DNA from 2 places in the Paeniglutamicibacter kerguelensis genome. Region 1 is predicted to be linked to the other one. Evidence: riboswitches for the same ligand, from Rfam matches in the RefSeq annotation. Region 1 holds a riboswitch; the other holds the start of a gene.
The links. A riboswitch is a leader RNA that binds a small molecule or an ion and turns the genes downstream of it on or off. The one in region 1 is predicted to bind cyclic di-AMP.

Region 1 (15,164 bases):
TGAACGCCGCAGAGTCGTTTGGAACCGTGGAACGCATTGGCTCGGCTAATCTTGGTTCCGTGTCAATGGACGCGTTGCGATCCGCCTGAACCACATCGGAGAGAGTAATGAACGAAGAGCAACTGCCAGAAGCCCACGAGAATTTCACACGCCATTTCACGGCACCATTCTACGAAGACGTGGCCGGAGAGTTCGCCCCGTTCGGATCCGGCGAGGGATGGGACACCCTCCACGATGCGGCCGAAAAACGCGCCGAGCTGACCAGTGGTTCCACGGTTGCGGATGTTTTGGAAATCGTCGAGGCCCCCGCAACCGGTGGATGGGGAGAATCCCCAACGGCGGAGGAATGGTACGAGGACGCTACTTTCGTCGCTGCAGCCGCCTTCACCCTGCTTCGCCTTACGGGGCAGATCGATGAAACCGGGCGCGTTCGGGCGTTGGAGGCATTGGACATCCTCATCGATTTCTTCGGGGATGAGCCCGAGCTGGAGCAGCAGAAAAAAGATCTGGAGCGCTGGCGCGGCTGACCCCGAGGTCTAGACGGTTGGTCCTGTAGCCGTAGAGGATCCCCGCCGCGACACCCGGTCACCAAAAATCTGACAGTTAAATACGGAATGAGGACAGTCGTTATAGCCAGCCCTCGGGGTTAACCCACTTGCCGTTGACGATGACCTCGAGGTGCAGATGCGGCCCCGTGGAGTTGCCCGTGCTGCCGGCAAGCGAGACGACTGCGCCGCGCTTGACCTTTTGCCCCACGGACACCTTGAGGGCCGAGTTGTGGTTGTAGCTGGTTTCCAGCCCGTTGCCGTGATCGATCTTGACGCGGTAGCCGGAGTGCCCGGCCCATTCGGACTGCACCACGGTGCCGGCGGCGCTGGCCTTGATGGGCGTTCCCATGGGAACGGCGTAGTCCAGGCCGTTGTGATTCATGAAGCCGGGTCCGGTCGGGTTCTTGCGGTGGCCGAAGCGCGACGTCAACCGTATGTTGTCAACCGGCTGTGCCAGGGCTCCGCCTGCGGCGAGACTGGTGGCTTTTCCTCCGGCAGCGGTCGTGGCGGTTGCCGGCTTGGCTTTCTTGGTGACTTTTCCGCCGGCAGCGGTCGTGACAGTTGCCGCCTTCTTTTCCTTAATGTACTTGCTGGTCACCGAGGCGCGATCGATCGTGATCTTGTCGTTGGCCGGGGCCCTGACATCTGCGACAGCGGTCTGGGCGACGCGCTGGGGCTCCGGGACAACTTCCTCCGCTTCCTGCGTGGGGGCGGCGGCGGCGAATGCCAGGCCAGACACGGCGGCGACGGCGGCGAGCTTGTGCGCCAACCCAAGTCGAGGGCGCTGGGTCCGGGGCGCGAACTTCAGGACGTTGTCCAGATCGTCGACTTCGGCAGGCATCGCCAGCGGCACGGGCTGTGCAACTGGTGCGGGAGGGATTTCGGTGGCGGCGATGGATGCCGTGGCCGGGGACGCCCCATAGCGCAGGTCTGCCACAAAGTGGCGGCCAGTGTACTGCGTGGCACTCGGAGCCTTGACGGAATCCGGGACCGTGCTCAGTGCGCGTCGACCGGAACGTCGGGATGCTTTTTCGCTGCTCAGTGCGGTGTCCACGATCTGCTCTACTGAACCGTTGGCAGGCAAAGCATCAACGGGTCCGGGCGCGCGGCGGCGCCCGGAATTGTGCTGCTGGGTCAAGTGTTTACCTCTCATGTATCGCCTGCGAAGTTAGCTGTCGGATTCGAGTCATGAGATCAACTCGGCCGAGCCCGCCAAGGCGGACTCAGCTTCACCCCAAGATCCATGGTCCAAGACCAGGAACGGTTGATTGGGTCCTCCGCCCCTACCGGGAATTCTTGCTCCGCGATCCGCCGGTAGGGTTGTGCGAACCGGATCGGGGCTGGGGTGCGTGAGTGCAACCTGACGCAAAACCCTACGGGGGCGTATGCAAAAGTTACAATTCCGTTATCAATCCATGCGGCGGACAAACACGCGGGCGCCGACTTCGGTCGGAAGCACCGCCACCCTTCGATCCACGCACCCTCACGACCAAGGATTCGCAGGCCCTTTCGAGGGTGACTAGGGCCCCGGGCGGATGCCGACCTCATCGAGCCGCACCAGCAGATCGGGTTCCATCTGGATGGTTTTGGCCGGGCGTTCCCCCTGGGACGGCACCTTAAACGTGATTAAGAATACGGTGCCCGGAGTCTGTTGCGGTGCGGATGCTCCTGCCCAAGTTGGTCGACGGGCCAAGATCGCCCACTGTGACTCACCACGCCCCCAACCGGTTGCGGGTAATGCGGCAGGTTCGTTGGGTAAAGACCCACAATGCCCTCCTGGGTTGGGTGTTCTTCCTCAACGGGATCCTGTGGCCGGGGCGCAGCCCTTGTTGATGGACAGGGCCATCGCGGGCCGGCCCATCAGCGTGGGGCCACAGGCACGCTCGCACCTCACGTAGCAGTTCACGTCCACGTGCGCGATGCACCCGTTAGGGCCCTCCTGTGGGCTCCAGGGTCCGTTATTATGACGTGGGGGTCGAAATTCGGCGTGGCAGGACTTCTCCGAAGATTGTCTCAGCGGTCCGATCTTCTTTGGGTGTCCCACAAGCCGTTCGGCATGCGCGACGGCGTCCCCGTGGCCGGCTTTCCCGGAAGTTGAACGAGCGATGCCTTTTGTCAGTCTATGTTGACACCCTGAAGGTGTCAGCCTAAACTGACGGCATGATGGAAGAAGATCTTACCCGGCGGCTTCGCGAGGCGGATCCCGCCACCGGACTTCGCGCGGTCGGCGCCCTGCGGCGACTTGCCGAACGCGTCGAGGCCACGCACGTCAAGGCGGCACGGGAAGCCGGCTGGTCCTGGGAGCAGATCGGAGACGCACTGGGCGTATCCCGGCAGTCGGTCCACGCGAAGTACGCAAAGAACGGCGCGAGCGATGTTTGAAAGATTTGCCCAGGACGCACGGACGGCGGTCGTCCACGCCGTCGCGGAAGCGCAGGGCCGAGGCGACCGCCGAATCGGGACGGACCACCTGCTCCTTGGCCTCCTGCACGACCCGGGAATCGCCGGAATGCTGGGCGCAAGTCTCGAGGCGGCCCGGGCCTCCTCCGAAGCCCTCGACTCAACCGCCCTCCGGGCCATCGGCGTTGATCTGCGAGGCGGGCAAGCGGGCTGGGCGCCCATCAGCGGAACGAAACGTACGCCGTTCAACTCGGGTGCCAAGGACCTGATGCGGGATGCCCTGGGCCGTGCGGTGAGCGAGCACTCTCGAAGCCTCGAAGCGCGACACCTCCTCGGTGCTGTCCTGGACCTCCACGCGCCGGATCCCGCCGCCGTCCTCCTGGCGGAGCTCAAGATCGACGTGCCGGCCGTTCGCTCGGCACTGGCAAACCCCGACGCGGCCTAGGGAACCAGTCCCAGCGTGAACCGCCGATCCACCTGTTGAAGTCGGTGCTGGTCGGGAACAACACGCAGTGCACCTGAGCGGCCCCGTGCCGGGAGTCGTGATGGCGAGAACCACCGATGTGAAGGGAACGCCGCCCGGCGGTTGCCTTCGCCTCCGTCGCTGCCGTTTCTTGGCGGGGGAGTGGCTCGATGGGGATCGGCAAATGGGTCGCCCTGGTCTGTGTCGGATTGGCGAGATGTAGTTTGCGAGACAATCTGCAGCGAGGAAACCGGTTCCGTCACCTCGCCTGGGATAGCCACGCTGTGGCGCCTTGGAAACCTTAGTTTTTCGAGACACCCAAGTCACCTCGGTGCATGGGCCGCTGGTCCGGCCGACGGGCGTGCTTCGGTGGCAGGTTTCTGTCACCGATCGATCGCAGCTATGCCGTTCTCATCGTGGCGTTCTCCGGAGGCCGGTTCTAGTGCATCCAAGCGTGTGAGCTGATCCGTGGTGAGTTCGAGGGAATCCGCCGCAGTGTTTTCCTCGACGCGTGAGACTCTGCGGGTCCCAGGGATCGGAGCGATGTCGTTTCCGCGAGACAGCAGCCATGCAAGTGCAGTTTGTGCGGGGGTTGAATCGCTGCCGGAAGTCGCCGAGGCGCTGGTTGTCGGTGCGGAACTCGGCATGGACTACTACATGCCGTTGTTCGTGCACGAAGCCGCAGGCATCAAGCCGGAGGAGGCCCACGCCGCAATCACCCGGTCCATCCGCGAGAGCCTGTCCGTCCGATACCTGCCCGACGAGATCGTCTTCATGCCCGGCATTCCGCATACCCGCACCGGAAAGAAGCTTGAGGTTCCCGTCAAGCGGCTTCTACAGGGGGCGCAGCTGGAAACGGTTGCGGATCTCGGGTCGGTGGATAACCCCGTGCTGATGGCAGCGTATGCCCGTTTTGCCCACGAACGGCATACGGTATCGCCCTAAGCGGTACTGCCGTCGGCCCGCGGCTTCCAAGGATGCCGCTGGCCGACAGCGGTCCGTAGCGGCCGGGGAGGGTTCGGCTCGGTGCGCCGGCACCGAAGTCGGCGCCAAGGTTGGAACAAGGGCGCCCTCAGGCCATCAGTGCGACGAAGCCCAGACCCAACGCGGCGACAACGGCCCACGAGCCGATCGCGGCGGCCAGGGCGCGGCCGGCGGTGGAAAAGAGGTGGCGCAGGTCGATGGCGAAACCGAGTCCGACAAGGGCCACGCCCAACAGTATTTCCTGCCCGGTTTTCGCGGCGTGCAGGACGGAATCCGGCATCCAGCCCGTGGACCGCAGCAGCACGCAGGCCATGAAGCCAAGCACAAAGATCGGAACCAGCGGCGGGCGTTCTCCCGCACCGGGCATCGAGCCATCGGTTGCGGCTGCCTGCCGGCGGCGGGCAGAAATCGAGCCGAGCACCGAGATCGGCGCGAGCATCAGCACGCGCACCAACTTGACGACCACGGCCGCGGCAAGCGCCGTGAATCCTGCGCCCTGGGCGGTGGCGACGACCTGGCCGACATCGTGCACCGAGGCGCCGACCCAGCGGCCGAAGTCCAGTTCGTTGAGGTTCAACCAGGTGTTCGCCAGCGGCAACACGGCGATCGCCAGCGTGCCGCAGAGGGTCACCAGGGCCACCGGGACGGGTGCGTCCCGGGCCGATCCGCGGGCCTGGCTCATCGCGCCGATGGCGCTGGCCCCGCAAATGGAAAACCCGCTGGCCAGCAGCACCGGCTGGTCCCCGGGCAGCTTCAGCGCCCGGGCCACCAAGTAGGTCCCGCCGAAGGACCCGGCCACCACCAGGGCGATCAGGCCCACGCCCTTCCAGCCCAGGTCCAGCACGTCGGCCAGGGCCAGCTGGAACCCCAGCAGCACGATCCCGGCGCGCATCAGGTGCTTGCCGCCCCAGCCCATGCCCGGTGCCAGACGGAACTTCGGCGCCGCGCGCAACGAGTTTCCGGCGACGGCCCCGAGCACCACGCAGAGCGTGAGCACGGGAACCCCCGGAACCAGCAGGTGCCCGGCGAAGGCGACGGTCACCAGGCCCGCGGCGGTCAGCAGCCCGGGGACAAGTTTCCTGTGCGTCCCGGGAAGCGCCACGTTGCGCAGGGCCCGGAGGCGTTTTACCACGGCGAGGGTTCGTAGTCCTTCAGGAAGCAGCCGTACAGGTCGATGCCGCGTTCGCCGTCGACGATCGGCTGGTAGACGCGCGCCGCGCCGTCGATCAGGTCAAGCGGCGCGTGCCAGCCTTCGGCCACCATGCGGACCTTGGAATCGTGCGGACGCTCGTCGGTGATCCACCCGGTGTCCACTGCGGACATGAGGATGCCGTCGGTCTTGAGCATTTCCTCGGCGCTGGTGCGCGTGAGCATGTTCAGCGAGGCCTTGGCCATGTTGGTGTGCGGGTGCCCGGCGCCCTTGTAGCGGCGGGAGAACTGCCCCTCCATGGCGGAGACGTTCACGATGTACTTGCGGTGCGCATCGGACGCGGCCAGCGCCGGGCGCAGGCGCGAGGCCAGCAGGAACGGCGCGGTGACGTTGCACAGCTGCACCTCGAGCATTTCCAGCGCGTCGACATCGCCCAGGATCTGCGTCCAGGAGTTCTCGGTGACGACGTCCGGGACTAGTCCGCCGGCGTCGATCGCGGTTCCCTCGGCGATGCGCTCCAGGCTCGCCGAGCCGGCCGTCATGGCCAGGTCGGCAACCGCCTGCGCGTCGTAGTTGGCGTGGGGCGTCGGGACCAGCAGCGCCGAATCCTCCAGGTGGAAGGCGCTGGCCAAGGCCTTGGGGTGCTCCGAGGGGGGATTGGCCTCGCCCCAGACTTCCGGGCCGCCGTGCGCGAACTCGAGCTCGGCCGGAAGCGGCTGCGACTCGGATTCGATCAGGTGCAGGTAGGAGTTCGAGGTGCGACGCACGGTCTGTGCGGCGTTGTTGATCAGGATGTCCAGCGGGCCCTCGGCCGCGACGCGGTCGGCCAGCGCGATGACCTGGGACGGGTCGCGCAAGTCGATGCCGACGATGCGCAGGCGGTGGATCCAGTCGGCGGAGTCCTCAAGCGCGGCAAAGCGGCGGGCAGCGTCGCGCGGGAAGCGCGTGGTGATGGTGGTGTGCGCCCCGTCGCGCAGCAGGCGCAGGGCGATGTGCATGCCGATCTTGGCGCGTCCGCCGGTGAGCAGCGCGCGCTTTCCGGTCAGGTCCGCGCGGGCGTCGCGGCGTTCGCGGCCGGCCGCTGCGCACTCCGGGCACAGGTAGTGGTGGAAGGCATCCACGGTGGTGTAGCGCTGCTTGCAGATATAGCAGCCGCGCGGCTTGATGTACTCGCCGGCGGTGTGCTCGTCGGTGGGCGTGCTCAGGTCCAGGCCGAGCGTCTCGTCGTCAAGGCGCTGCGGGGAACCGGTCGCGGTACGTTCAACGACGGCGCGGTCGGCCGCGTTGATGGCCGATCGCTTCTCGTTCTTGCGGTGGCGCTTGGCGGCCTTGAACATCTTGCCCGTTGCGCGGCGCACGGCCACGTGGCGCTCGTCCTCGGGTTCGAGGCGGTGCACCAGGCCCAGCACCTTGATGGCTGCCTCAAGCTCGGCTGCGGTAAAAAGTTCGTCGGTACCGGCCTGATCGGCCTCAGAAAAATTCTCAGTCATGTCGCCATCAAGTCTACCGGCAGGGGCAGACGGCGCATGAATGCGGTTGTTGGCCGCCGGAATGCGGATCACCCTCCAGCACCGGGACCCCGGAACTTCCGGCGCATGGTTTGCGATTGTGGGGGTCGGGAAGCCCGGCCCCCACAATCGATCCATTCCGGGAAGGACGAACTCGATCAGCGCTAGGCGGTCGGCGTGCCAGTCATCTGCCTCACCGTGGCGATTGTCGATTCAACCGCCTTGAGATACTCGGACTTCATGCCCTCTGCGTAGGCATCCTCCTCTGCAGACCCCGGCTCTACGTCCGGGATGACGAGCGCGAAGCTGAAGCGGAGCCTGAGGTCGTTGTCGTCGCCCTCGATCTCATTGGCGATCGTGCCAAGGACGCTGCCCGCAATGCGCGTAAAGACAACTCGTTTTGGTTCCTGCAGGGTGATTCTTTCGGTGGACGCCTGGCCGTTGACCACAATGTCGCGATCGAACACCGTGTCGCTGATGCGGTCGGTGACGGTGCACTCGCTCATGGCAGCCACGAAGGGAAGCGCATTGTTGGCCTTCATGACAAGGCCGTCCCAAAGCTGGGCCCTGGTGAGGGGAATGCTGTCGTTGTCGTTCACTGGCAGTACATGGGAAACGTAGATCATGGCTCCACCCTAGACTTCTCGAACCATTATGGACCAGTCGGTCCTGATAGTGCTATGGTGGTCTTTTGGACCGATCGTTCCGGAATTCGAGACTCTTCTGCGGGCGTCACGAAAAGGCGTCGGAACGAGCCGCGCGGAATGGTTCCGTGCGCGCTGCTTGCGGGGTATCGCCTACCCAAAAACGGGCGATCCTGCCTGCAATTGGTACGGTGGATTGTCCAAGACCGACCGGTCCACAACAACGAGGAGCAGCGCACATGGCACGCAAACCGGAGTTCGACCGGGACGCAGTTCTCGAGAACGCCATGGGGGCGTTCTGGGAGCACGGCTATGAGGCGACTTCCCTTGCCAAACTCCTGGCAGTCACCGGGCTGAGCAAAAGCAGCCTCTACGCCGCGTTCGGGGACAAGCACCAGCTATTTGTTGCTGCCTTCGACCTCTACAGGGATCGCCAGCTCGAGCATCTCACCAAGGTCCTGAACGCGCATTCGGCCCCGCAGGGAATCAGGGCGTTCTTCGAGGAAGTCATCGGGGTGGGGTTGGAAGCGTGCCAGCGCTTTGGGTGTATGAGTACCAACCAGGCCGCCGAATTGGCTCTGTCGGACGGTGTCGTGTCCAACCGAGTTGCCGAAGACCACCGAAGACTGGAGGATGCCTTTACCGAGCACCTCCGCGCCGGACAAGGCGCGGGGTCCGTCCCTACGGACGTCGATGCCCGGGTGGCGGCCAGCGCCTTGGTCACGGCACTCTCCGGCTTCCAGCTGACCGTACGTGCAGGCATGGATCGCACACGGCTGGAACGGTCCCTGGCTTATCTCATGGCCCCGCTTGAGGTTGCCGCAAACTGATCCTGTTTCGCTCGCAAGTGCACCGCCATTGAGCACACGACTACAAAGGAGCCCGCTCATGATCGAGTCACCGGCGCAAGTCGCCACTGGCTTCGCCGCGGCCTGGAATGCCGCCGACGCGGATGCCCTGGCGAGTCTCTTCGCGGAGGACGCCGATTTCGTCAACGTGGTGGGCCTCTGGTGGAAGACGCGTTCCCAGATCAAGCACAACCACGCCTACGGCTTCCGCCGGATATTCCCGCGGACCGTCATGACCCTGGACAAGGTCGCCGTCCGTGAGCTGGGACCCGACGTTGCCGTCGTGCATGCAGCGTGGAGCCTCTCCGGACAGATTGGTCCATCCGGAGATCCTGTGGGGGACCGTTCGGGGGTTCTGAGCTTTACCCTCAGTCGCAGCGCCGAAGAACATTGGCTTGCCGTCAGTGCCCAGAACACCGACCGTGTCCCCGGTGCCCAGACCTACGTCGCCGGCGATGGATCCCTCACCCCGGCAACCTACGCGCGCCCCTCTTGAGGGGGACATTCATCAATGAGAGCTGGCGGTCATCGAGCACGCTATCGATGAAGGTGGGCCGGCGACGGTAGCGAAAGACGCCTCGCCGCGCTCCGGCCATGGCTCAAGCCCCCACCGCGAGGTCTTCCCACCACGGTGAGACCCGAACGGAGAACCGATCCCCGCGTCGGGGTTCCGCAAAACGAATACCAGGAGAAAACATGAAGCACGAGGGCAAGGCACTTGCCGCCGACGAAACCGACACGAACCATCACCGGAGTCCCGGCGTTGCATCGGTACACACCCGAGCCATCCTCACGTGGTGCGCGATCTTCCCCATGGTCGCAATCGGGATGACGGCCATGGGCTCGTTTGCCCAGGAGTGGCACCCCGTCCTGCGCGCACTCGTCCTCACGCTGGTTGTCGTCCCGATGGCGGTCTACGTGGTCGTACCGAGGCTATTGCTCCTGCACGGCCGATTGAGCCGCGCTGCTCATGATCGAAAGCTGCGCCGTGAGGACCAGCGTGCGGTCCGCAAACTTCGACGGAGCGCACCCGGTTCGTAGCCGGATCAGGGGCGGATCCGCAATCTGGGCCCGGCTTTCAGCGGTCGCTGTGTGGATCCGGGCAAGCGATACATGGTAGGGCCGAGCTCGCCTGGTTTGTTTCCTTTTTCCGTATCCGCCATCCCAAGCGGTCGGAGGTACCGGTTCGGCTTCGCCACTGAACGGCCCCGTATTCCAACGGCCGCTCACCTCGCGGAACTCTCACGAACGATGTATTTCGAGAATGAATTGAATCGAGAATCCCCGAGGCCGGTTGCTCTTCGGCGTAGTTGCGGGTTTCAACGCTGAATGTCGCACTGTTTGCAGAGCTAGGTGTCGCATCTCGAAGCCCCAGAGATTGACTGTAGACTCGGGCCCCGGCGACGTGGAGCACTACCCCGGATAGGGAACCTTGAGCGGACAACCTCGCCATCGTGCTCGCGGGAATCGCGCTGGCCGGATACGGTTCTGCGACTCTGGTCCCAAGCCCAGCCAGCGCCGCTGCGAGGATCCCGGGGGTCACCGAAGACGCGGGCGTTACGATCGTCAGCTGGCTGATGCGGGGCGGGCTCCTCACCACTAGCCCGATCATCGTGACGGTACCAACGCATCCGAGCCGCGATGGGGACTGAGCGCTCTAGTCATAGTGGGGCCGCAGCCACGCTTTTCGCCGCATCGCTCAAGGGGAGCCGCACGGCGACAACGGATGCTGACCTCACCCAAAGATCTCACGATATTCATTGACCATGTCGCCCGGCCCGCCATCAATTTGGTTTGCCAGCTAGATCTTCGCGGGCCGGACGAACAGCATCAAGGGCCTCTCGAAACATGCGTCTACGTTCTGCAAGGGGGCGCTCCTGCGTAGCAAGTTCAACTTCGTTGAGCACAGCGAACACAGAACTCACCAGCGCGCGGAAAATAACTCGAGTGTCGGCATCCACCTGGTGCTCGACCTTCCATCGCGTCCAAAGGACTTCGCACAGTTCCTGCTGGGAGGCGTGAACTCGGGCGAAGTACTGGGCCAAGATCTGGGGCGCGGTCTCGGTGATCTTCCGAAAGAGTGCCGCACGTTTCGCAACTGATTCTTGATCGAGGTTCTCCAGTGCGCTCTCAAGGGCATGCCGCAGAGTCAACCAGGGCGCTTCGTCTGGGGGACGCGCCTCGATGGCCTCAGCGAGACCATGAGTGTCGACTTCGAATCTTAGAAAGAGAACCTCAGCCTTGGATGCAAAGTACCGAAAAAACGTTCGTTCCGAAATTCCAGCCTCACGAGCGATGTCCTCCACGGTGGTGGCGTCATAACCGCGCGAAACGAATAAATCCTCCGCTATCTCGCCAATTCGCTGGCGCATGGCCTGTCGCGAGACTTCTCTGAGGGTGCTTTTCGACATCGCAACAGTCTATCAACGTTTAGTGACATATGCTGTCAAGGGTGACAGCCAATGTCTAACTTGGCAGTCACTGACAAAAGGAGAAAATTATGCAACATTTCCACCCGCTAGTGAGGGATTTCTGGCAAGGACCATTCGACGGAAAACGTGTGCATCACAGCACTCATCTGAGCATCATTCTCAACGAGACCCTGGATGAATCCGAGCGGATCACCGTGCTTAAAACTGCAGGCGATGGTCGGACGGCCGTTGCGATGCGCCCCGAAGTTGCCGCTCAATTCTCGGAAGTGTTGGCGTCAACCGGGAAACTGGATGCGAATGCACTCCTTGCGCGCTTTGTTGAAGAAGGCATCATCCTTCATGGCGCCGACAACATCTACTACTTGTCTGAAGACTCCCGTGAACCGTTGTTCTCTGAACCCACGCCATCTGACATCCGCCAATTGAGCGAGCACGATGCAGCACAATTTGCGGAGTTTCAGGCAGGCGTCTCGGAACAAGATCTCGACGATGCACAAGTGGAACTCGATGACTGGGCCGTATTCGGTGTGATCGACGCAAATGGTCGTATCCTCAGCGCCGGCAGCATGTATCCCTGGCAGCAAGACAGCAAACTTGCCGACATCGGTGTTCTAACACTTGCCGAGGCACGTGGCCGGGGCCACGCCCGCCGTTTGGTGCGGGCCATGTGCAGGCACGCGCTCAACCAGGGGTACGAACCGCAGTACCGATGCCAGCTGGACAACGTTGCCTCGAATATCCTCGCCGGTGCATCGGGCCTCACCCTCTTCGGCCAATGGCAGATCGTGACCCCCGAGATTGAAACTGGTGGTTCGGAAGCCTCCTGACCGGGACGGTTACCAACGCCTCCGGGTCGCCATGGTGACTGAGTGCTCTAGTCAAGGTGGGCGTGGCGACCACGCTTTTCGCCCCAACGCTCAAGGGCAGCCGCACGGCGACAATGGATGCCGACCGGACCGTGAAGATCTCATAGTGGTCATTGACCATGTCGTCTGGTTTATCGACGATCCACAGCCTTCACGCGCCTGCACCGTACAAGTAATTGCGGGAAGTTCGACTTTCCTGTGACTCCGAAGGCGCAACGTAGAGGCCAGGAATGGGATGCGTTCCGCCAACGCCTCTCAACCGAGACACAGTTGGATGACTTCGTGCAAGCCTTGACGTGGCAAATTCTGATCACAAGAACCACTCTCACAATCTGACATTGTGGCCACTCAGTGGTACTCACGTCAACACCTCAGGAGAAATACCGCATGATCCATGCCGTCCGCCTTGCCACTTCTTCAGACCTTGATGCCGCAGCGTTGGTCCTCGCCGCAGCATTTGACACGTACCCATGGACACGATGGGCGATTCCGGCAGACGGATATGCTGAACGCCTTGAAGAAGTCCAGCGACTCTATCTCAACCACGCCCTCAACCACGGCATCGTAGTCGTGGATGAACAAATTCGCGCAGTCGCCGCGTTCCTTCCCCCAGATGCCCCGGCCCCCAACGAACACACGCAACAACGGGTAGGAGCGTTGCACGGACCACGCCTCGCGGCACTCATTGGATTGTCTCTGCCTCAGGTTCCAGCGGGTTCGTGGACGCTTGAAACGGTCGGCGTCAATCCTTCCCTTCAAGGAGCTGGCCTCGGGACAGCCGTTGTGGCAGCGGGTCTGGCAATAATAGACCGGCAAGGAGGCGCCGTCGCTCTCGAAACGTCGGACGCGCGAAACGTGTGCCTTTACCAACGTCTAGGGTTCACCACCGCCGCCACGACCACGGTCCCCGAGGGGCCCATCGTGTATTCGATGAACCGAGCCACGCAGTCTCAGTAGCCCCTTTACTTGAGGTTCGGTATCAACCTCGGGCAGCGTATCCGCAGAGAACGAACTTGCAGCGTATGAAGAGGACCTCATCAGGCAGCCTCAATCATTTGGTGCGCGCCAAAAGGCAGAACCCGATGATGTATGGAAATGCCAGAGGGATATCAGGATTGGCCGGGTGTGCAGCGGCCACACTTAGGCCTCACCGAAACGTACTGGGCGTTCTCGAAACTATAGCCATGTTGGTACATGGCGGAAAATCTTTCACCTGGAAACGGAAAGCACACATGGCACGTGTCAACATCAGCAAAAAGCACCCCGACGTATACAAAAAGGTGGCGGAACTCAGCAAAGCCGCCGAAGAGGCTGCACTGGCTGCAGGCCTCGGCCCAAGGCTCATCGAACTTGTCAAAATCCGAGTGTCTCAGATGAACGGTTGCGCATTCTGCTGCCGCCTGCATACACGGGACGCACTCAAATTTGGCGAAACGGCAGACAGGCTTGCGGTCCTTCCCGTGTGGTGGGAATCGCAATACTTTTCGAGCACCGAGCAGGCCGCACTGGGCCTCGCAGAGGAAGCCACTCGCCTGCCAGGCCGCACGGATAGGCAATGGGACAGCGACGCTCTCACGGAGGAACAGGTCTCAGCGGTGACCTGGATTGCGCTCGTTATGAACACGTGGAATCGCGTAGCGGTCCTCAGCGAGTATCGAGTCGCACCTTAAGGATGATCGGCGCCAAGAGCATGAATTTTGGTTCTCCCCACCAGTGGGGCAAGGTATCCGGAAATGCTGGCTCCCGATGGCTACAGCGAATTAGTCGCTGGCGAAGATCACGACGATCACGACGATGACACGGCAAAACCCGTTCGATGGACCCAACGGCTCCGTTAAACGCGGCGGTATCGAACCCAGTTGAGAGTTCCTCAGCAGGAAGCCTCGGTGGCGTAGAAAAATAACTTTGCCGCGATTAACTTGGGTGGAGAGAGCGGCTTGGTCGTACTTGTTGGAGTGGGGGGCATATCGACTTCTTTGGTGGAGATGCATAGGGGTGCGAGGCCATGTCCTACTACGCGCCGGAATCCTCCGGAAAGCCCGCAGGCCACGGTGACGGTTCCCCGGTCCAGCAGCGCTACGCGAGGAGCTGCAGATGGAGGATCGGGTAGGGGCGACCGTCACTGTCGAGCGGGCTCCGCCCGATCTCGCGGAAGCCGCGGCTGAGGTAGAAGCCGTGCGCGCCAGCGTTCTGCTCGTTCACGTCGACCATGGTCACGCCGTGATTGGCGATTGCCTCTGCGAGCAGTGCCGACCCTAGGCCACTGCCCCGTACCTCGTTCAATACGAACAACATCTCGAGGTTGCCCCCGGCGATGCCGGCAAATCCGAGCGGTCTTCCGTCGCGCTCGGCGACAATGAGGGTCACGGCGGGAAAGTAGGAGGGAGCGAGGGAGATCTCGATTCGTTCGAAGTCGGTTTTCTCGAGGAAGTCGTGCGTAGCCCGCACCGCACTGCGCCAGATCTCAACAAGCTCCGGGTATTCCGAGGGACCATTTGTTGGTCGAATAGTGAGTTCACTTGTATTTTTGGTCATGAATCGATGCTTGTGCAGCTGTCGGGGCCTGTCAATTCGTAAGTCGATGGATTCGGGCGCAGCTGGACCGAGCACCGTCCTTTGGTCCGGAGGTGGAGCTCCAGAGGCCCCTGCGAGCATCGAGTTCGACCGTGGTCTCGTCGTTTAGCCCAGAGAGTAGATCATGTCGGTCGAGCGTCTGAACCCGTAGAGAGCGCCGAATGGTGCGATCGAGACCGTTTCGGCTTCGACGAACCCCAGTCTCTCGTAGAGGGCCCTGGCACGCGGGTTCGAATCTACGACGCTCAGCCGCACCTCAGACAGCTCCCGATCATGGGCGAACTCGATCGCGCGCTCGAGAAGCATACGGCCGACACCCGCTCCTCGCATCGACGGCGCGACAGAGAGTCCGTCGAGCAGCAGTTCTTCCGGCCGCGAGCGGCGACCGAGTACCGCGATCAGCACCGCGCGCCAGGGCGCACTTGCCGAGGAGTACCACGCGCGCAGGTCCCGGTAGGAAAAGCCGACGGCGGAGCGGCCGTCGAGCGCATAACCGACGACGCCGATGACCCTGCCGTCGGCGACCGCGCAGAAGAAGCGATCGGAATTCAGCTGGCTCGCCAGGAACGGCACCCCGTGCTCCTTGCTGCCGAGCGCGGGTCGCAGCTTCCTCCCGAATGCGGACCAGTACAGGCCCGCTACCTCCGGGATACCGCCTTCGGGCACCCCGCCGACGATCTCCACATTCCGTTCGACACTCATGACTCGAGCCTAACCTTCCTCGGATAGCTGAGAATGATCGCTTGT
Region 2 (15,164 bases), 1.4 Mb from region 1:
CACATTGGAACGTATTGTCGACTCCGAATTGACCGACGAAGCACCATCCCGCCGCAGCGGTCGACGCTCCCTGCAGGTGGTTCCCGAGCTTTCCGAGGCGACTCCGGCAAGCTACGTCGGCCGTCGATTTGAAGCCAGCCTGCGCTACGGCGCAGCCCCCGACGCCGCGGCCATTGCCGCCACCGAGCGCGTCGAAGAGTCGACTCCCTTGGCGCCAGAGCTCTACGCCCAGGTCGAGTCCGAAGAACTCAACAACGTACTGCGGTTCGCACCGCGTCCCAACCGCTCGCGCCTTGGCTTCACGCACAAGATCGCCGCAGTTGCAGCCGTTTCCGGACTGGCGCTGGCCGCGGCTAGCCCGTCGCAGGAAGCCGACGAGCTCCCCTCGGGCGAAGCCCGCGTGGCACAGTCGGTCGTCGTGGACGTTCAGGCCCCTGCCTCTGAGGACGTCAAGATCGAGCGTGCCTCGGTGACGAGCAAGTTCACCAAGGAAGACAAGCTGGCCACCGTGATGACCGCCGCCGGCGGCGACGTCTCGAAGATCCAGACCAGCGGGGCCTTGGCCAAACCGCTGGATACCGTCCGACTGACTTCCGGCTTCGGGCACCGCAAGAACCCGACGGGCCCCGGCTACATGAGCCACAACGGACTTGATTTCGGCGCCACGTGCGGCACTCCCGTGAAGGCTGTTGCGGCAGGCACTGTCGTGCAGTCCGAATGGGCGGGCCACTCGGGCCAGCGCGTGGAGATCGACCACGGCAACGGCTTGCACACCAGTTACAACCACAACTCGGCCCGCAAGGTCACCGTGGGCCAGAAGGTCGAGCGGGGCGATGTTGTTTCGCTCGTAGGCACGACCGGCAATTCCACGGGCTGCCACCTGCACCTCGAGGTCATCGTTAACGGCAAGTGGGTCAACCCAGCGGGTTGGTTATAACGAACAATGTCACCATTCCGTGACCAGAATGTGACATTCACACTTGTTTCATATATTGTAGAAATGTAGTCGGCGCTCAAGCCCGACTACCGCCATGAGGAGTGCCGAGCACTGCCGCCGCATGGTGTCCGTTCAAAAAACGCATGGCAGTGGCGGGGGACCCAATTTTTGGCTTCTGAACTTAGGAAGCCTTGGGGTTAAGCAACCCGGAACCGCAAGGTGCCGGATTGCCGAGTGACTCCCACTCGAACCCGACAGCTCACCTCGTAGGCATCAGGAGAGGCAATAACAACGTGACTACACGTCAAGCACTTGGTCGCCACCGCGCGACTCCGGTTCGGACGAACCCACTTGAATCCATCTCGAAGGCAGTTGCCTCGAACGCTGGGTCGGTCGGTCGTCAAGCAGCAGTAATCGCAGCAGCATCCGGCCTGGTTCTGACCCTGGGTGTCCCGGGTCAGGGCGCGGCAACCCGCGATGTATCCTCTACCCCCGTCGAAGGTCTCTCGGCAGAGCGTGTAGCGGTCAAGGCCGTTTCGGTCTCCGCATCCAAGGTCAAGGACCTGGACATCGAGCGTGCGGCATTCACTTCCAAGCCGGCTCCGGTCGTCGTGGCAGTGGCCAACACGGTTACGACTCGCGACAACAACGCGGCTCCGGTGACCCGCGCAACGGCAAACCGCGCCTCGGCTGACGCCTTTGCGCCGACGACCCGCTCCAACCGCGGCGGGGCCGTGAGCACCGCAGTGGCTCCCAAGAGCGCCTCGATCAAGACCTCAAGCCTCTCCGGCATTGCTGCAACGGCAGCCCAGTACACCGGCGTTCCCTACGTCTGGGGCGGCAACACCCCATCGGGCTGGGACTGCTCCGGCTTCGTGAAGTACGTATACGCCAAGCACGGCATCGACATCGCCCGCGGCACCTCCGCGATCCGCGCCTCCGGCCAGTTCGTGCGCACCAGCAGCCCGAAAGCCGGCGATCTGGTCTTCCAGAACGGTGGCGGCCACGTAGGTATCTACCTCGGCGGCGGAAAGATGGTTGGCGCACAGAACCCGACCGTCGACACGATCGTTCACGACGTGAGCCGCAACCCGCTTTACGGCTACTACACCCTGGCCAAGTAAGCAGCATTCTTTCAAAAGCCCCGCTGAATCCACAAGGATGCAGCGGGGCTTTTGCGTTGCCCGGACAAAATTGAATGATACCCCCAGAGGGTATACTGTGGATCGTGTGAAGAAGCCGTCCAGACCAGTCATTCGCCGGGCGTTGCCGCCCGCAATGCGGGTTTTGGTACTCTGTGCTTTCTTCCTGGGCCTGCTCTCCATGCATGTAGTCGCCGGGGCCGCCTTCGATCCAATGCGCCACGGGGAAACCCGGACCGCCAGCGTTACCGTGGCTTCCTTTTCGGCCTCCGCACACAAACACAGCGATCAACAGCTGCCGGCCGCCGTACCCGGCGGAGAGCATGGGCTGGGACCGGGCGAATGCGCACTGCTCGTCGCCTGCGTTCTCGGTCTCGTGGCGTTTGCCCGCAAGCTCGGCTTGCCTGGGAGCGGGGGAACTGCACCCCGTGCGGGGCCGACACCATATCGTCCGCGCCTGGTCACCTTCAGCGACGACGTATTCCAGTCACCGTCACCACAACAACTGAGTATTTGCCGTAGATGAGCCTTCCGGAGCAAAACCGGAACACAAACACATCTCACGCAAGGAAAAGACGTTGAAAAAGAACACGACAACCCTGATGCTTTCGGCTCCCCTTGTGGCGGGCGCCCTAATCCTGGCCGGTTGCTCTGCACCGGCCCCGGTCCCCGGCGGAAACACCACGACCAGCCAGCACGCGGCCGGCCATGAGCACAACGGCGCCGACACCACGTTCGCCCAGATGATGATCCCGCACCACGAACAAGCCGTTCTCATGAGCGAGACCATGCTGAAAAAGAACAACCTGCATACGGAAACGGTGAAACTTGTCACCGACATCAAGAACGCACAGGCCCCGGAAATCAAACTCATGGAATCATGGCTGGAAGGATGGGGTGAACCCCGGGAAATGGGCCACCCCATGGCAATGGAAAGCATGCTCGGTGAAGAAGACCTGCAGGCATTGACCAACGCCCAAGGCCGTGCGGCCGAAGAACTCTTCCTGAACCAAATGATCGGGCACCACCTCGGAGCCACGAAAATGGCCAAAGACGCACTGAAAAACGGCAAGGATCCAAGGGTGCTGGAACTGGGCCGGAAAATCATTGCCGACCAAAACGCCGAAATCGCCCACATGCGAGACATGCTCAAGAAGTAGCGGACGAACCGACAGATGAAAATCATGACAACGAAGCCGGCACTCTTCATGTCCATGGCGCTGGCCGGCATCTTGGGCCTTGCCAGCTGTGCCCAGGGCCCCGGTGAGACCTTGCCAATCACGGACACCCCGGCCGCAGCAGGCGGTGCGTCGGCAACCGCCGCGCCGCAGGAACCAAGTGCAAGGTCTGCGGCGCAGGCTCCGGAAACTGTCCTTGGATACCCGACCGCGCACGTTCATGCCATCGCCGCCCCGGGCAAGGGGCAGGTGCTGCTTGCCACGCACGACGGCCTCTACAACGTCTCGGTGAACCCGGCCCAACGCATCGGCCCCGTCGTCGACTGGATGGGCTTCACCCTCGGGAAAGGCGGTTTCTATGCCTCGGGCCACCCCGGTCCCGGCGTCGCCCTGGAAAACCCCGTGGGCCTGATGCGCTCCACCGACAAGGGAAAAACCTGGGAGAGCCTCTCGCGCTCGGGGGTTTCTGACTTCCACGCCCTGACGGCAAGCAAAAACGCCATCATCGGGTTCGACACGACGTTGCGTTCCACCTCCGACGGCATCCAGTGGAAGGGCCTCGACTCAAGGATCCTCCCCGCGACACTGGCCGCGGATCCACGCGGAAGCCTCGTGCTTGCGGCCACCGAACATGGGGTCTGGCGCTCTGCGGACGACGGCGCGACATTCACCGAGCCCGCAGCGAACACCCCGCTGCTGCAATACCTGGCAGTGGCCGGCACCAAGGCCGTCGGCGTAACCCCGGACGGGGTCGCCTGGACCAGCCAAGACGGCGGCGTGAGCTGGAAGCAGGGCGCAGTGCTGCAGGGAACCGTCAGCGCGGTGGCCATGAGCCCGGACGGATCCCGGATCTGGGTGTCGAGCTCGCTGGGCGTTGAACATTCGGCCGACGGCGCCGCCAGCTTCGAATTGCGCTTCGCTTCGCCCAAGTAAACGCGAATGGTGTTGTGAAACCCTGTTTTTAGGGGTTTCGCAACACCATTTCCGGATTTGTGGACACGCAAACTTCGGAGGGAATTCGAACCAATTTCACTTAAACCCGCGCGGATTCACCGGCACTTGTCCTAGGCTAGCCCCAGAGTCAATGCTCAGAGCCATGCGCGTCACGTGAGGGATTCCGTTCCGGACGGGTCCCTCTGTTGCGCAGGGTCGGGATCTAAGGATGCGCCGATGCGAACCCTAGTGCTGAATGCAGGATTTGAACCGCTGGCGGTAGTCACATTTCGCCGGGCACTTTTGCTTGTCTTCACGGACAAGGCCACGGTGCTCGCTGCCGATGAAGAGCACCCGGTGGTCGGCCCCAACCAGATCATGCCCCGGCCCACGGTGATCCTGCTGAACCGCTACGTCCGCATGCCGCACCGCCGCAACCTCCAGGTCTCACGCCGCGGAGTCCTGCGCAGGGACGCCCACCGGTGTGCCTACTGCGGCCGCAGCGCCAGCACGGTGGACCACATCATTCCGCGTAGCAGGGGAGGGGCCGACAGTTGGGAAAACCTCGTGGCGGCATGTCACGGCTGCAATAGCGCCAAAGGCGACAGGACGCTGGCACAGTTGGGATGGAAACTACGTTTTGCACCCGGCACTCCACGCGGCACCCACTGGTTCATCACCGAACTGGACCGCCCCGCGGAAGCCTGGAGCCCATTCCTTCGGAGCGCAGCATGAAATTTGATGCCATCATCGTGGCAGGCGGCCGTGGCTCACGGCTGGGCGGGGTGAGCAAGCCTCTGCTGGAACACCATGGAGAAACCCTGCTTGAGCACGCGCTCAACGCAGTGAAAGACGCCGAAGGCATTGCAGTGGTCGGCGCACACGCACTGGCGGACGCCGTGACCCGGTACATGGAGAACGCCCCCGACAGCCAGCGCGTGGTCATCACCCGGGAATACCCCAACTATGCCGGTCCGGCCGCTGCCGTGGCCGCGGGCCGTGCGGCGCTTGACGACGGCCCCGATGACGAAAGCGCCGAGTGGCCAAGCGGCGCCGCGGAAATCACAGTGGTGTTGGCCGCCGACCTGCTGGAACCGGCACCCGTGGTGAAGGCGCTGCTCGAGCTGGCGCGCCGCAGGGCCCCAGGAATCGAGGCGTGGGTCCCACAGGACGCCGGCGGGGTCCTGCAGACGCTCGCCTGCGCCATCACCACCGAGGCGCTGAAGGCGGCAATCCAGCAGGCGGCCGAACCCCACGGCAGCCTGGAGAATGCGTCGATGATGCGTCTGCTTGCTACAGTGCAGATGGAACGGTTGAAGCTGCCAGAGGTGGATTTCAGCGACGTCGACACCCCGGGGGACGCCGGGCGTCATGGGATAACGGTGGCAAACGGCCACTGACGAGGAGAACACGAAATGCCTGCTGCGGAACTCGACGACTGGGTCAGGGAACTACTGGCCGCCTTTGAACTCCCCGACACGCAGGTCGACATAGACCAGGTGCTTTCCCTGGCCGGGGTTGCGGCCCACGGCATCGTACGCCCCGCGGCCCCGCTGACCACCTACCTGGCCGGCTACGCGGCTGGCCTCGCCGTGGGCAGGGGACGGGCAAGCGAGCAGCTCGCCATGGATTCCGCCGATGCCTTGGCCCGTGCGGTCTTGAAGGCCCGCGTCCCCGCCGGCAACGACGACTAGAGCATGCACGACCACGACCACGGCTGGGAACAGGCGCGGCAGGACGCGCACCGGTTGGGGCGGGCTCTGCGGCTGACCCCGGAACTCGTTCCCTTGCACCAGGCCGGTGGGCGCGTGCTGGCCCGGGACCTTGTGGCCCGCTACCCCATACCGCACTGTGCAACCTCCGCCATGGACGGATTCGCCGTGTCCGGGCAGGGGCCCTGGCGGCTGCTCAACGCGGTTGCCCCCAACCCCGCCGAGTCCGCGGGGGTCTCTCTGGCCCCGGGCGAAGCGGTGTCGGTGGTGACCGGGTCATTGATCCCCGAAGGTGCCGAGTCCATCATCCGCCTGGAGCACACCATCGAGCGCGACGGGCTGCTCACCTCCGACCGGACTGTGTCCCCGGGAGCGGACATCCGCCCGGCCGGCACCGAGGCCACCCCGAACGACGTGCTGCAGGCCGCGGGCACTGTGCTGTGTGCCGGGGTCGTGGCCACCGCGGCGGTGGCGGGGTACGACGAACTCCTGGTTGCCGCCCGTCCCAGGGTCCACCTGGTCTACACCGGGGACGAGGTCACCACCTCCGGGACCCCGGCCCCAGGGCAGGTGCGCGACGGCTTCTCCCCGGTCCTGCCGCAGATCATCGCGGCGCTGGGCGGGCGCGCCGCGAGCGCGGCGCGCATCGGCGATTCCCAGGCCCAGAGCCTTGCCGCGCTCACCGACGTGCAGGCCCTGGCCGCCGACATCGTGATCACCACGGGCGGCACCGGATTCTCCGACCGCGACTTCGTGCGCAGCGCCGCCGCCGAACTTGGCGGCAAGGAAATCATTTCCTCCATTGCCATGCGTCCGGGGCACCCCTCGATGCTCGCGGCGCTGCCCGACGGACGCATCCTCGTGGCGCTGCCGGGCAACCCGCTGGCGGCGCTGATGGCGGTCGCGACACTGGTGGACCCGCTGCTGCGCGGCGCCTGCGGCACGGAACCGGAGGAACCCGGCAGGGCGCTCGGCACCGCAGACTTCGCACCGCTTCCGGGCCGGCACCGGCTCATCCCGGCCCGTTGGGTGCGCTCCGGCGACCCGCTCGTCCCCGACGCCCTGGCTCCGGCCGAGCACGTCGGCTCGGCAATGCTGCGCGGGCTCTCCGGGGCCGAGGCGATCCTGGTCATCCCACCGGCCGGAGCACGGGCCGGAACCCCAGTCGGCTACCTTCGGCTACCGTGGTAGCAGGGGAACCCCCACCGCTTTGGCCGGCGACAGCCGGAAGCAAGAAAAAGGAACGTGAGAATGGGACGCAAAATAGTGCGCAGGCGCGTCGTCCGCGCCACCCTTGACGGCGCGCGGAGCGCCCGCGAGGAAAAACTCGCCGTCGAGGAACCCCTGGAAATCCGCTTCGGATCCACCCCGTTCACCACCTCCATGCGCACCCCGGGCGACGACTTCGACATGGTCGCCGGATTCCTGCTCGCCGAGGGCATCATTTCCCGCGCCGAGCACCTGGTGGCCATGCGCTACTGCGCCGGCACCGACGAGGAGGGCAACCAGACCTTCAACGTCATCGAGGTGCAGCTGGGCTTCGGCGCCCAGGCCCCGGACCTGTCGGCGGCCCGCCACGTGGTGACAAGCTCCGCCTGCGGGATCTGCGGGACCAACTCGATCGACGAGGTGCGCAAGAAATCCAGCTTCTCCCTGGATCCGGAAACGGGGTCGGTGGAACTCGAAACGCTGCTGGGCATGCCAGACACCCTGCGTCAGGCACAGGAGCTTTTCAGCGCCACCGGCGGTGTGCATGCGGCGGGCCTTTTCAGCGCGGACGGCGAATTGCTGGTTCTGCGTGAGGACGTGGGCAGGCACAACGCGGTGGACAAAGTCATTGGTGCGGCCCTGCGCGAGGGCATGCTTCCGCTGGGCGAGACCGTCTTGCAGGTCTCCGGCAGGGCGTCCTTCGAGTTGGTCCAGAAGGCCGCGATGGCGGGGATCCCGGTGCTCTCCGCGGTCAGCGCGCCGTCGTCGCTGGCCGTTGAGCTGGCGCAACAATCGGGGCTCACCCTCGCGGCGTTTTCCCGCACCAGCAGCGTGAACCTATACACTCATGCTCAACGCGTACTAGGCGCCTAGTCGGTTCACCGGTTCAACGGCCCGGACCGCCCCGGGGCGCCGCAACGCCAGTGCCAGCACGCCCCCGGTGGCGAGCAACGCAACAACACCGCACAGTGACGTGGAGGAACAAGATGAATCGCCCGGCCCCAACGCAAGACATCAACGAAGACGACCTGCTGGTCGGCAAGCCGAAGCGCAGTGCCGCCGGGGTCGAAGCGGTCAAGGTGTCCCTTGAGCGTGGCTTCGCCGAGGCCGGCGTGACTCGCACGATTCGTTCGATGCTGCGCATCAACCAGCGCGGCGGCTTCGACTGCCCCGGTTGCGCCTGGCCCGAGTCCATCACCGGCGCCCGCAAGCCCGCGGAGTTCTGCGAAAACGGGGCCAAGGCGATTGCGGAGGAAGCGACCGCGCGCACCGTCACCCCCGCCTGGTGGGCCAAACACCCCATCGGCGTGCTGCGCGAGAAGACCGAGTACTGGCTTGGTTCCCAGGGCCGCATCACCGAGCCCATGGCCATCCGTGCCGGCGAGACCCACTACACGCCGATCACCTGGGCCGAGGCCTTCCGCACCATCGGCGAACACGTCAACGCCACCACCCCGGACAAGTGCGTCTTCTACACCTCGGGCCGGACCGCCAACGAAACGGCGTTCATGTACCAGCTGCTGGCACGCTCACTGGGCACCAACAACCTTCCGGACTGCTCCAACATGTGCCACGAATCCTCCGGATCGGCGCTGAACCCCACGATCGGCATCGGCAAGGGCACCGTCTCCCTCGAGGACTTCGAACACGCCGAGCTGATCTTTGTCGTCGGCCAGAACCCGGGCACCAACCACCCGCGCATGCTTTCGGCGCTCTCCGAGGCCCGCAAGCGCGGGGCCCGCATCGTCGCGGTGAACCCGCTGCCGGAGGCCGGGTTCTTCGGCTTCAAGGACCCGCAGAGCGTCGGCGGCATGCTCGGCAAGTCCACCGACGTGAGCAGCCACTTCCTGCAGATCAAGGTCGGCGGGGACCTGGCGCTCTTCCAGGCGTTCGGGCACCTGCTGCTGGCCGCGGAGGAGAAGAACCCCGGCACCGTGGTGGACCGGGCGTTCGTCGATTCGGCCACCGACGGCTTCGATGCCTACAAGGCGGCCCGCGCCGAACTCGACTGGGAGGCCACCGAGGAGGCCACCGGGCTGACCCGCACGGACATCACGGCGATCGCCGGGCTGCTGATCGAATCCAAGGCGACGATCTTCTGCTGGGCGCTGGGCCTGACCCAGCAGCCGCACTCGGTGCCGACGCTGAAGGAAATCATCAACCTGCTGCTGATGCAGGGCAACTTCGGCAAGCCGGGCGCCGGCGCCTGCCCGGTGCGCGGACACTCGAACGTCCAGGGCGATCGGACCATGGGCATCTGGGAGAAGCCGGGGGAGAAGCTGCTGGCGGCCCTCGACGCGGAATTCAAGATCGACTCCCCGCGCGCCCACGGCTACGACTCCACCGAGGCGCTCGACGCCTTCGAGAAGGACGAGGTCGACGTGTTCGTGTCGATGGGCGGCAACTTCGCCCTGGCCAACGCGGAGACCGAGGCGCTGGAGGCCGGCATGCAGCGCGCCAAGCTCACCGTCCACATCTCCACCAAGCCCAACCGCTCCCACGTGGTGCACGGGCAGACCTCCATCATCCTGCCCACCCTGGGCCGCACCGACCGGGACGACAAGCACTCCGGCGGGCCGCAGTTCCTCTCGGTGGAGGACTCGATGTCGGTCATCCACTCGACCCAGGGCCGGCTGAAGCCGGTCTCTGAGCACCTGCTCGCCGAGCCGGTCATCGTCGCGCGCATGGCCACCGCCATCCTGGGCGAGGACCACGTGGTCCCCTGGAAGGGGATGGCCGAGGACTACGACGTCATCCGCGACCACATCTCCCGGGTGCTGCCGGGCTTCGAGGACTTCAACCGCCGGGTGCGCGGCCGCAACGGATTTGTGCTGCCCAACCCGCCGCGCGACACCCGCTCCTTCGCCACGGACATCGGCAAGGGCAGGTTCACGGTCTCGCCGTTCGAGGCGCTGCACGCGCCGGAGGGGCACCTGATCCTGCAGACGATGCGCAGCCACGACCAGTACAACACCACGTTCTACGGGCTGGACGACCGCTACCGCGGCATCAAGGACGGGCGCCGCGTCATCCTGATCAACCCGGAGGACCTGGTGGAACTGGGCCTTGAGGACAAGGCGCTGGTCGACGTCATTTCGACGTTCCGCGGCACCGAACGCCGCGCCAACAGGTTCCGCCTGGTTTCCTACCCGACGGCCAAGGGGTGCGCCGCCGCGTACTTCCCGGAGGCCAACGCACTGGTGCACCGCGACCTGGTGGCCCGTGAATCCAACACGCCCGGGTTCAAGGCCATGACCGTGCGTTTTGTGCCGCACTCCCTGCAGCCGGGCCCCACGCTGGACAGCTAGCGCCGAGCCCGCCGCGCCGCGCCCGCCGGTATAGTGGGTCTGCACCTCGGACCGTTCGCGGCCCGGTTGTTTGGTGCAGGAAATCTCGTGGCACGCATCAGGGCCACACCCTAGATTTGGCGGAACCCTCATGAGCATGGAAAGTGTTGCCTGGAATTCGCTGTGGCGGATGTCGGGCCAGGAAAAGGGCAAGGCGTATGCGCCGACCACGCCGCGACGGGTCCTGGCTTTCGCCGGGGTCTACAAGAAGCAGCTGTTGGTGTTCGTCTTCTTCTCGGTATGCGCGGCGGTCCTGACCGTCGTGACCCCGGTCCTGGCCGGCCGGGTCGTCGACGCGATCGTCGCCCAGAGCGATGCCGCGACGGTGCTCGGGCTTGCCGGGATGATCGCCGTGGTCGCCGTCTTCAGCGCGATCTTTTCGCTGATCGTGCGCTGGTTTTCCTCAAGGCTCGGCGAAGGCATCATCTTCGACCTGCGCACCGCCGTCTTTGACCACGTGCAGAAGATGCCGGTTGCCTTCTTCACCAGGACCCGCACCGGCGCGCTGGTGAGCAGGCTGAACAACGACGTCATCGGGGCCCAGGCGGCCTTCGCCGGCACCCTGTCCGGGCTTGTCTCGAACGTCGTTGCCCTGGTGCTGACGGCCGGCGTCATGTTCTCCACCTCGTGGCAGGTCACGCTCGCGGCCCTGGTGCTGCTGCCGATCTTCCTGTTCCCGGCGCGCCGGTTCGGCCGCACCTTGGCCCTGCTGCGCAGGGAATCGGCGGACCTCAACGCCTCCATGGCCACGCAGATGACCGAACGGTTCTCCGCCCCCGGCGCCACCCTGATCAAGCTCTTCGGCCGTCCCGCCGATGAATCCGGGCAGTTTGCCATGCGCGCCGGACGGGTCCGGGACATCGGCGTGAAGATGACGATGCGCCAGTTCTTCTTCGTCACGATGCTCACCCTGGTGGCGGCCCTTGCACTGGCGCTCGTCTACGGCCTGGGCGGCGTGTATGCGATCCGCGGCCAGCTCGCCGCCGGCGATGTGGTGGTCCTGGGCATGTTGCTGGTCCAGCTGTATTCGCCGCTGACCGCGCTGGCCAACGCCCGGGTGGAAATCACCAGCGCCCTGGTGAGCTTCGACAGGGTTTTTGAGATCCTGGACCTCAAGCCCCTGATCACCGATTCGCCGACCGCCGTCGTCCTGGACCCGGGGCCGGTGGACGTGAAGTTCAAGGCCGTGTCCTTCGCCTACCCGAGCGCCGAGAAGGTTTCGCTGGCCTCGCTGGAAGACGTTGCGGTGCTCGACACCCGGGGCGGGGAAACGGTGCTGCACGGCATCGACTTCGAGATCCCCGCGGGTTCCACCGTCGCGTTGGTGGGCTCCTCGGGTGCGGGCAAGTCGACCATCGCCTCGCTGCTTGCGCGGCTCTACGACGTCGATTCCGGTGCGGTCGAACTGGCCGGGGTCGACATCCGCGAACTGAAACTGGATTCGCTGCGGTCCACCGTGTCGATGGTGACCCAGGACGGGCACCTTTTCCACGAGACCATCGGCGCGAACCTGCGCCTGGCGAAGCCCGGGGCCAGCGACGAGGAGATTTGGCAGGCGCTGACCCGGGCCCGGCTGCAGCCGACCATCGAGGCGTTGCCCGACGGGCTGGACACGGTGGTAGGGGAGCGCGGCTACAGGCTGTCCGGCGGCGAACGCCAACGCATGACCATCGCGCGACTGCTTCTTGCGGCACCGCAGGTCGTCATCCTCGACGAGGCGACGGCCGCGCTGGATTCGTCCAACGAGGCGGCCGTCCAGGCGGCCCTCGCCGAGGCACTGGAAAACCGCACTGCCCTGGTCATCGCGCACCGGCTCTCGACCATTCGCTCGGCCGACCAGATCCTGGTGGTTGAAGGCGGCCGGATCGTTGAGCGCGGGACCCACACCGAGCTCCTGGCGGCCGGAGGTCGCTATGCCGAGCTGCACGAAACCCAGTTTGCCCAGTAAACAGGGCCTCCGGCCCGGGGCGGGGTTAGCCGCCCAGCAACGAAGGAAGGACGTGGTCGCGCAGCAACGGCGCGATATCGTCGCGCTCCATGGCAACCGCGGGGCTTAGCCACATCATCTGCTCGATCTCGGCCTGGATGCACGGTGCATCCGTTGTCGTTGCCCCGTATAGGTAGGCGTGGATCTCGGTATCGGCCTCGTTTGCCGCAGGACCGTCCCAGCGTCCCAGGAATTCCACCTGTTCCGGGGCAAAAACCAGGCCGATTTCCTCCCGCACTTCCCGCAGCACCGCGGCCTCTGGACTTTCGTCGGGTTCGAGCTTTCCGCCCGGCTGCATGAACATGGTGGTCTCGCGTTTTCGCACCAAGAGGATGCGTCCCGCGGGGTCAAGAAGCCGCATGGCGGCGATGGTAAGAATCTTTGGCACACCTTGAGCTTAACAACAGCCAAATCCACATGCGAGGATGATAACGTGCTCTGTGGGCGGATTGTGGGCTCGGCTATTGGCGTGTAACGAATAGCGGTACTGCGCTCGGCACAATGACTCATCGTGTGCCGACCGGATACTGGGACAATCCGGACAAGGGTACGGCCAACGGGGGATCATTTATGGATCTACAAATGGAGAATTGATGCAGCGGGGCACCAACTTAGGTCGACTCGGGGATTTTAATCAGGCGGTAATTTTTGAGTCGATTCGTCGCGCCGTCGACGGGGTAAGCCGTGTTGAGCTTGCCGGTTCCACGGGACTTTCTCCACAGACCATCTCAAATGTCGTACGCCGATTGCTCGATGAAGGCTTGGTCCGCGAGGACCGCACCATCGTTTCCGGTCCGGGCAAGCCCCGAACCGTCTTGGAGCTGGAAGCCAACCGCATGGTTGCCATCGGAATCCACCTGGATCCCGGTGTTATCTCCGTCGTCATGCTGAACCTGCGTGGCGAAGTATTGCATTCCCGCCGGCTGGACATCCCACCGGTCGAGGTGCCCGAGAAGACCGTTGAAACCATGGCCAAGACCGTGGAAGAGATCATCATCGAATCCGGAATGCCGCGCGCCAATATCGTCGGTGTCGGCGTGGCGGCACCGGGTCCGCTGGACCGCGAACGCGGTCTCATGATCGATCCGCCGTTGCTAGACGGTTGGAAAGACGTGGAGGTCGTCGAACCGCTGCGACGCATGCTGAACCTGGACGTCATCCTCGAAAAAGACACGATTGCCGCATCCATCGCGGAATTGTGGAAGGGCAACGACGCGGCGCGGGACAATTTCATCCTCATGTATGTCGGTGCCGGCATCGGCGCGGGCATGGTTCTCAACGGGGAAATCCACCGCGGCGTCAGCAACAACGCCGGCGAGATCGGCCACTACTCCACCGGCGTTGTCGCCCAGCCTTGCACCTGCGGCCGCAACGATTGCCTGCACGCCTCGCTGGCGTTCAACCATGTGGCGCAGAAGGCCCGGGCAGTCGGTTTGACGTTGACCGTTCCGGATGACGGAAACCCCGAAGAACGCGCCGAAGGCATGAGCCAGATCGTGAAGATGGCCGATGAGGGTAACGAAAATGCCGCGTCACTCATGCGTGAATGCATGGGCAAGGTCGGGCAGGTCGCCGGACAGCTCTGCAACGCACTTGACGTTTCCCAGGTCATCTTTGGCGGACCCCTGTGGTCCGAGGTCGGGGACTATTGCCTTGACGGTGTCCGCGAGATCATCAATGAGCGGTTCACCTCCAAGAACGTGCACGGCATTGAGGTTCGTTCCTCGACGCTTGGGCCGGAAGCCGGGGCAATCGGCGGGGCCTGTGCCGTAATGGACGCAGCCTTGTCTCCGAAGGCCGCTGCACTCCTGCTGCGCTAAAAGGTCGTAAAAATACGTTGAAGGGTCGTTCGGTTACGCACACGGACGGCCCTTTCGCGTGAATTAGGTGACCCGGTTGACAAACCTTTTCAAATGGATTTAGATGTCCGGTAGGAGTTGGTAGCAACCGAACTGCCCACCGTTGTTTGCGTGAAAGTCTCGATTGTCCGCAATTTTGATGTGTGGGGGAACGGCAGGTCGGCTGCTGGGGAGCCACTCCGACGCCGTCGACCGGTGATGTGGGATGTAATGGGAGTTATCCCACATTTCACCGGTCGACGGCACCTTTTTCTTAACGGCCATTTCGGCCGATCTCGGCTGCCCCGAGGCGGCGGGACTCCGCCGCCGCAGGCACGTGGCAGACCTTCCGTGCAGCAAGCGCAGGCAGCTGGAAACGACGCCCGGATTCGCAGGGGCGGCATTTTTAAACACTCCATTTCCAAACCCGGCTGGTGCCCATCCATGGGCACCTGCGGTTGGATGCGGACACGTCCGGTGCGCTGCACGCGCTCCGCGGCCAACATCAATGGCGGCCGGATTCTTCGGCAGAGCCTTAAACGCGGTATGACCTGCACGAGTGCAGGTCATACCGTTTTGGTGCCCCTGGCCGGAATTGAACCGACGGCCTACCCTTTAGGAGAGGGTCGCTCTATCCAACTGAGCTACAGAGGCTTGCTTCGTCGAAACGAGCCCTACTAATCGTAGCGGTTTTTCGACAAAAATTTTGGAAGCGGCACCCCGCACGTCGCACGGAGTGCCGCCAACCGAAAGTTAGAGCAACCCCTGCTTCGAGGCTTCCCACTTCTCGCGGAATGTGCGAATGAACGAAGCCACCAACACCCCGACCAGGATCGCAACGGTGGCGAAGAGTAGGATCCAGCGTATGGTGGTCAGCGTCG

Region 2: linked by a shared signal. The riboswitch ahead of JOF47_RS00395 (C40 family peptidase) and the one ahead of JOF47_RS06785 (M23 family metallopeptidase) in region 1 are both predicted to bind cyclic di-AMP.

Annotation. Positions count from the first base shown of each region.
Region 1 is NZ_JAGIOF010000001.1:1,508,473-1,523,636, forward strand. Features, by position in the region: gene JOF47_RS06780 (hypothetical protein) at 108-527, shown strand; gene JOF47_RS06785 (M23 family metallopeptidase) at 628-1,686, opposite strand; cyclic di-AMP (ydaO/yuaA leader) riboswitch at 1,690-1,864, opposite strand; gene JOF47_RS06790 (helix-turn-helix domain-containing protein) at 2,709-2,930, shown strand; gene JOF47_RS06795 (Clp protease N-terminal domain-containing protein) at 2,923-3,393, shown strand; gene JOF47_RS06800 (aldo/keto reductase) at 3,795-4,058, opposite strand; gene JOF47_RS06805 (AMP-binding enzyme) at 3,955-4,356, shown strand; gene JOF47_RS06810 (YeiH family protein) at 4,484-5,527, opposite strand; gene JOF47_RS06815 (SDR family NAD(P)-dependent oxidoreductase) at 5,521-7,035, opposite strand; gene JOF47_RS06820 (SRPBCC family protein) at 7,218-7,679, opposite strand; gene JOF47_RS06825 (TetR/AcrR family transcriptional regulator) at 7,937-8,527, shown strand; gene JOF47_RS06830 (SgcJ/EcaC family oxidoreductase) at 8,586-9,041, shown strand; gene JOF47_RS06835 (putative antibiotic biosynthesis monooxygenase) at 9,242-9,586, shown strand; gene JOF47_RS06840 (TetR/AcrR family transcriptional regulator) at 10,330-10,956, opposite strand; gene JOF47_RS06845 (GNAT family N-acetyltransferase) at 11,046-11,804, shown strand; gene JOF47_RS06850 (GNAT family N-acetyltransferase) at 12,231-12,800, shown strand; gene JOF47_RS06855 (carboxymuconolactone decarboxylase family protein) at 13,076-13,513, shown strand; gene JOF47_RS06860 (GNAT family N-acetyltransferase) at 13,920-14,378, opposite strand; gene JOF47_RS06865 (GNAT family N-acetyltransferase) at 14,523-15,119, opposite strand.
Region 2 is NZ_JAGIOF010000001.1:86,805-101,968, forward strand. Features, by position in the region: gene JOF47_RS00390 (M23 family metallopeptidase) at 5-937, shown strand; cyclic di-AMP (ydaO/yuaA leader) riboswitch at 1,065-1,224, shown strand; gene JOF47_RS00395 (C40 family peptidase) at 1,231-2,061, shown strand; gene JOF47_RS00400 (DUF305 domain-containing protein) at 2,658-3,239, shown strand; gene JOF47_RS00405 (F510_1955 family glycosylhydrolase) at 3,264-4,190, shown strand; gene JOF47_RS00410 (HNH endonuclease) at 4,428-4,925, shown strand; gene mobA (molybdenum cofactor guanylyltransferase) at 4,922-5,590, shown strand; gene JOF47_RS00420 (DUF6457 domain-containing protein) at 5,606-5,884, shown strand; gene JOF47_RS00425 (molybdopterin molybdotransferase MoeA) at 5,888-7,093, shown strand; gene fdhD (formate dehydrogenase accessory sulfurtransferase FdhD) at 7,154-7,984, shown strand; gene JOF47_RS00435 (FdhF/YdeP family oxidoreductase) at 8,098-10,419, shown strand; gene JOF47_RS00440 (ABC transporter ATP-binding protein) at 10,550-12,406, shown strand; gene JOF47_RS00445 (NUDIX hydrolase) at 12,432-12,833, opposite strand; gene JOF47_RS00450 (ROK family transcriptional regulator) at 13,039-14,265, shown strand; tRNA gene JOF47_RS00455 (tRNA-Arg) at 14,861-14,937, opposite strand; gene JOF47_RS00460 (hypothetical protein) at 15,037-15,164, opposite strand, start outside.